One region of the Agarivorans sp. DSG3-1 genome, then DNA from elsewhere that is predicted to be linked to it. Evidence: predicted binding sites of a transcription regulator. Region 1 holds the regulator's gene; the other holds the start of a gene.
What was found. Region 1 encodes NrdR, which represses ribonucleotide reductase genes. Its sites were predicted from a motif close to AAACACNANATNTNGTGTTT; they were not measured.

Region 1 (3,096 bases):
GACTTTAACTCAAATAATTCGGCTTCAGTACCTGAATAGATCTCACACATAACAAATCTCACCATGATTAGATCGAAGTCTAATCATGGTACAAAACGTCAAAACTTGCTCTTTCACTTAGGTTATTTTAACAATGCGTTAAATTGAGCTAGCCATTGAGGATGGGCGGGCCATGCGGGGGCGGTGACCAAGTTTCCGTCTGTTATTGCTTGGTCTACGGCAATATCAGCATAGTCGCCGCCGGCTGCGGTTACTTCTGGCGCACAAGCAGGGTAGGCAGAAATGTGTCTGCCAGAGGCAATACCTGCCGCCGTTAACAACTGGGCACCATGGCATACCGCCGCTATGGGTTGCTGCTTATTGGCAAAGATTTTGATGATCTCTAGCACTTGAGGGTTTAAGCGCAGGTATTCAGGCGCACGGCCGCCAGGCAACAATAGTGCGTCAAAATCATCGGCAACTATTTCATCAAAGCTGCCGTTAAGAGTAAAATTGTGCCCTGGCTTTTCGCTGTAAGTTTGGTCACCTTCAAAATCGTGAATCGCGGTTTTTATCTGCTCACCTGATTGCTTTTCTGGGCAAACGGCAACAACATTATGCCCTACCATTTGTAGCGCTTGAAACGGCACCATCAATTCATAATCTTCAACAAAATCGCCCGCAATAATAAGTACTTTAGCCATCACTCTAACCTTAACAATTTGTTTACATTTCAATGGCAGGATAAGGGCTAGCAGAGTGTAAGGGGTAGTAATTGGTTACTACATTACACTTGGGGATCAACGGAACTAATAAAAGTCTATTTCATTCAACAGTTTATATATGGCTATTTGGGATTATAATTTTTAGATATTTAAAGCAAACTGAGCGTTGGTCTTCGCTTTTCACTTATTAAAAAGACAGTGCTAATGAAATGTTACTTGCTGTAAAGCTCTCGTCCATTAATCCTTAAGTTTTCAGCGCTTAAGTTTTTACTGATCTGTACCTTGGCCTGTTAAGCAGATAAAATCGTTACATATCTGACTAAAGGAACACCCATGCACTGTCCATTTTGCTCCGCCCATGAAACTAAGGTTATTGACTCACGTCTAGTGGCTGATGGCCATCAGGTGAGAAGACGCCGTGAGTGTTCAGAGTGCCATGAGCGCTTTACTTCATTTGAGTTAGCAGAATTGGTCATGCCTCGAGTCATTAAAGGCAATGGGATAAGAGAACCTTTTAACGAAGAGAAAATGCGAGCAGGCATGATGCGAGCGTTAGAGAAGCGTCCGGTGAGTGTTGACCAAGTTGAGCAGTCAGTAAATAAAATTAAGTCTCAACTTCGCGCCACCGGCGAACGTGAAGTTGAAACCAAGTTCATTGGTAAGATTGTGATGGAGCAGCTAATTAGCCTCGATAAAGTGGCTTATGTGCGCTTTGCTTCGGTATACCACTCCTTTGAAGACATTAAAGAGTTTAGTGACGAAATTGCAAAATTGGAAAAATAAGTGAGTTTTAGCCCTCAAGATTGCCAATATATGGCAAAAGCGCTACGCCTTGCTGAGTTAGGAACTTACACTACCGCGCCTAATCCAAATGTCGGTTGTGTACTGGTGAAAAATGGCCAGATTATTGGTGAAGGTTATCATCAAAAGGCTGGTGAAGGGCATGCCGAAGTTAACGCGGTAATAAAGGCTAAAGAAACTGGTCATAGCGTAGTGGGTGCACTTGCCTATGTCACCCTAGAGCCTTGCAGCCACGTAGGCCGAACACCCGCTTGCGCAAGCATGTTGATAGAAGAGCAAGTCGCCGAAGTGATTATTGCGATGGTTGACCCTAATCCGCAAGTCGCTGGTCGAGGCATTGGTATGTTAGAACAGGCGGGCATTAAAGTTCGCACTGGCTTAATGGAATCAGCGGCGAGGGCGCTAAACCCTGGCTTTTTATGCCGAGTGGAACGTAAGCGCCCATTTGTACGTTTAAAGCTGGCTGGCTCGATAGATGCCAAAACCGCTTTATCGAATGGCGAAAGTAAGTGGATTACTTCTTCTTATTCACGGAGTGATGTTCAACGTGAACGCGCTCGCAGCCATGCTATTTTGTCTACCGCTACCACTGTGCTTAGAGATAACGCGAGTTTAAATGTTCGCCATAATGAGTTAGGTAGTTTAACCCACCAACTAGAGCAACAGAGCTTACGCCAGCCATTGCGTATAGTGGTGGATCGTCAGCAACGTTTATCTGCGGCTTCTCAATCTTTAAACATATTCAAACATCCCAAGTCACTGTGGCTAGCGGGAACCCAACTTCAGCCGCAAGTAGCCGCTGATAAGCAATTTATCATAAGTGATTCAGACCAGAGCTTGAGTGAGTTGATGCAACAGCTAGCGGAAGCTGAAATCAACGATGTGTGGGTGGAAGCAGGAGCAAATTTTGCGGCCGCACTGATTAAAGCAAAGCTGGTCGATGAGCTAATTTGTTATCAAGCAGGTAAGTTGATGGGCGCCGATGCGCAAAGCTTAATAGGCCTAGAGGGTTTTACTGAGATGAATCAGTTAAATTCTTGGCAATGCCTTGAAACCCGCCGCGTAGGCCCCGACATTAAAACTATCTGGATCCCACAAGCAAAGGGTGCATAATAATGTTTACTGGAATTATCGAAGCCCTTGGCATTATCAAGAGCATTGAAAAGCGCAGCGGAGACGTGCGTTTACATATCGCCTGTTCCAGTTTAGACATGGCTGATGTGCATCTGGGCGACAGTATCGCCGTAAATGGTATTTGCTTAACAGTCGTTGAATTTGGTAGTGATTACTTTTGCGCCGATGTTTCCACCGAAACTCTTAGTTTAACCTCTTTGGCTAAATGTAAGCAGGGCGATAAGGTGAACCTAGAAAAAGCCATGCTCGCCACAAATCGTTTTGGCGGCCATATCGTTAGCGGCCACGTAGATGGCTTAGCGGAAGTGGTGACTATTAGCCCTAGTGCTAGGGCAGTAAACATTTGGTTAAAAGTTCCTAACGAGCTGGCTCGCTATATTGCTCATAAAGGCTCAATAACCGTAGATGGGATTAGTCTTACGGTAAATGAAGTTCAACAACAGCAGCTGCGTTTAAC
Region 2 (3,096 bases), 1.0 Mb from region 1:
ACTAATAACCGCGGGGTTATCGATAGTTTCCGGCTTATCGCAGTTAATATTTTGTTTATTGGTGCTGGGATGCACGCCACCTTTATAGTTCCAGGTGAAACCTTGTTTAATTTTTTCTAGCCAAGCAACCATCTACTTGTTTTCCTCGATGATTGCTATGTCAATTTGATTCAATTTCCAATCCCAGTTTTTGGTGGTAGTGGGTACAGGGCGCATTTCAATACAATCGGTTGGGCAGGGTGCTACACAAAGTTCGCAACCAGTGCACTCTTTGCTAATAACGGTATGCATGTGTTTATTCGCGCCCATAATTGCGTCAACTGGGCAAGCTTGAATGCACTTTGTACAACCAATACAAGCATCTTCTACGATAAAGGCGACTTTTTTGCGGTCATCTTCTTTAACGGCGGCTTCATCTAAAGGGATCGCTTCAACACCAAGCAAATCGGCAATCTTTACTACGGTTTCATCGCCTCCCGGCGGGCACTTATTGATTGCTTCACCGTTGGCAATGGCTTCTGCATAGGGGCGACAGCCTGGATGGCCGCATTGTCCACACTGAGTTTGCGGGAGCAAGGCTTCTACTTGGTCGGCAATTGGGTTGCCTTCCACTTTATATTTTATTGCGGCATAACCCAGTATTGCTCCAAACACGAGAGCTAATAATGTAATGGCGATGAGTGCTTCTAACATTCTGATTTACTACTTAATTAATCCGGTGAATCCAACAAAAGCTAACGACATTAAGCCTGCGGTGATCATGGCGATTGCAGCACCTTTAAATGGCACCGGAATATCGGCAACCACTAAGCGCTCTCGCATCGCTGAAAACAATATGAGAACTAATGAGAAACCTGCAGCAGCGCCAAACCCGTAAATAATTGACTCAAACAAATCGTGTTGTTCGTTAATATTTAACAGTGCTACCCCTAATACTGCGCAGTTAGACGTAATCAATGGTAAGTAGATACCCAATACGCGGTGCAGAGCGGGACTGGCTTTTTGAACGAACATCTCGGTAAATTGCACTACAACAGCAATTACCAAAATAAAACTCATGGTGCGCAAATACACTATATCTAGTGGTGCAAGAATATATTGCTCCACTAAATAAGAACACATAGAGGCCAAGGTGAGTACAAAAGTGGTTGCTAAGGCCATGCCTATTGCAGTTTCCACTTTACTGGATACACCCATAAATGGGCATAAGCCCAAAAATTTAACGAGTACAAAATTATTAACCAGCACGGTGCTAATCAATAACAACAAATATTCAGTCATTTAAGTAAGATGCAGCGAAACGAGCCGCTATTATCCTTGTTTGCGTGCCGTATAACAACCGCGAGTTCACTGTGGGAAAGGGCACAAAATATTGCTGTGATTAGTGGGTCATTTTTGTGCAAACAAATTGTCTTTCTTAGCTTCAATTGATCTTGATCATTGGTATTTGCTTTATGAATAAAATTACTCGACTACTATATCTAGTGGGTACTAAAATCCTTCACCACTAGATATGGAAAACCATCCTGTTTAACGCTTTTTGTATGCAGAACTCTCTGCAAAGCCTTTAACAACGTGGCTTCCAAACAATTTTATAGAATGAGTGAGTTAAATTGGAGCGTAAATCGTGAAAACAGTCGTGATAAAACGAGACGGAAGCCGTGTACCTTACGACGCGAAGCGAATTGTAGATGCCGTACTGAAAGCTGCTGAAGCTTTAGGTGTAAAGGATAACCTCGTAGCACTACAAATTACTCAGCAGGTCACTGAGCAGTTTTTGAATCAATCAGAAGTTGATATTAACGATATCCAATCGTCGGTAGAAAACTTCTTGATGGAAAGCGACAACAAAACACTGGCTCGTGCTTATATTGAATATCGCCATGATAGAGACGTTGCTCGCGATAAGCGTAGCGTGCTAAATAGCGAAATCAGAGGTCTGGTTGAGCAAAGCAATGCGGCACTGTTAAACGAAAACGCCAATAAAGACAGTAAAGTTATTCCTACTCAGCGTGACTTGTTAGCAGGTATTGTTGCTAAGCATTACGCAAAAACGCATTTACTTCCACGTGATGTTGTTAAAGCCCATGAAGCTGGCGAAATCCATTTTCACGATTTAGATTACGCACCGTTCTTCCCAATGTTTAACTGTATGTTGATTGACCTTGAAGGGATGTTAACCGGTGGTTTTAAAATGGGTAATGCCGAGATAGAAACGCCTAAGTCGATTTCTACGGCGACTGCAGTTACGGCACAAATTATTGCCCAAGTGGCTAGCCATATTTACGGCGGAACCACGATTAACCGGATCGATGAAATTTTATCGCCCTATGTGCTTAAAAGCCATGAGAAACATTTAGCTACCGCTCAACAGTGGCAAATAGCAGACGCCGAAGCTTACGCTAAAGCACAAACTGAGAAAGAGTGTCACGACGCTTTTCAGTCACTTGAGTACGAAGTAAACACCTTGCATACCGCAAATGGTCAAACTCCGTTTGTTACTTTTGGATTTGGTTTAGGTTCTTGCTGGGCCTCTCGTCTTATTCAGCGTTCAATTTTAGAGAACCGCATTGCAGGTTTGGGCAAAAATGCCAAAACAGCAGTGTTCCCTAAACTAGTGTTTGCAATTAAAGATGGCCTAAATCATAAGAAGTCTGACCCAAGTTACGACATTAAGCAGTTAGCTTTAGAGTGTGCGTCGAAACGCATGTACCCAGATATTCTTAACTATGAAAAAGTAGTAGAGGTCACTGGTTCATTTAAAACCCCAATGGGTTGTCGTAGCTTTTTAGGTCACTACCAAGAAGATGGTAAAGACATCCATGATGGCCGCAATAATTTAGGAGTGGTTAGCTTAAACTTACCGCGTATCGCTATTGAAGCTAAAGGTGATGAGCAACGCTTCTTTGAATTATTGGAGCAACGTTTAAGCGTGGCAAAAATGGGCCTAGATACTCGTATAGACCGTTTAAAAGGCGTAAAAGCCAAGGTTGCTCCAATCTTGTACATGGAAGGCGCTTGTGGTGTTCGGCTGAACGCCGAAGATGATGTATCTAAGATCTTTGAAAACGGTCGTGCGTCAATTTCTTTGGGTTA

Region 2: a site for NrdR is predicted at 1,471-1,490, ahead of nrdD (anaerobic ribonucleoside-triphosphate reductase). Genes of this name have one in related genera too.

Annotation. Positions count from the first base shown of each region.
Region 1 covers NZ_CP177241.1:4,581,741-4,584,836, reverse strand. Annotated here, with positions in the region: gene ACLD71_RS21325 (ribbon-helix-helix domain-containing protein) at 1-50, opposite strand, end outside; gene ACLD71_RS21320 (DJ-1/PfpI family protein) at 123-683, opposite strand; gene nrdR (transcriptional regulator NrdR) at 1,038-1,487, shown strand; gene ribD (bifunctional diaminohydroxyphosphoribosylaminopyrimidine deaminase/5-amino-6-(5-phosphoribosylamino)uracil reductase RibD) at 1,488-2,618, shown strand; gene ACLD71_RS21305 (riboflavin synthase) at 2,621-3,096, shown strand, end outside.
Region 2 covers NZ_CP177241.1:3,578,515-3,581,610, reverse strand. Annotated here, with positions in the region: gene rsxC (electron transport complex subunit RsxC) at 1-132, opposite strand, end outside; gene rsxB (electron transport complex subunit RsxB) at 133-693, opposite strand; gene rsxA (electron transport complex subunit RsxA) at 703-1,281, opposite strand; gene nrdD (anaerobic ribonucleoside-triphosphate reductase) at 1,628-3,096, shown strand, end outside.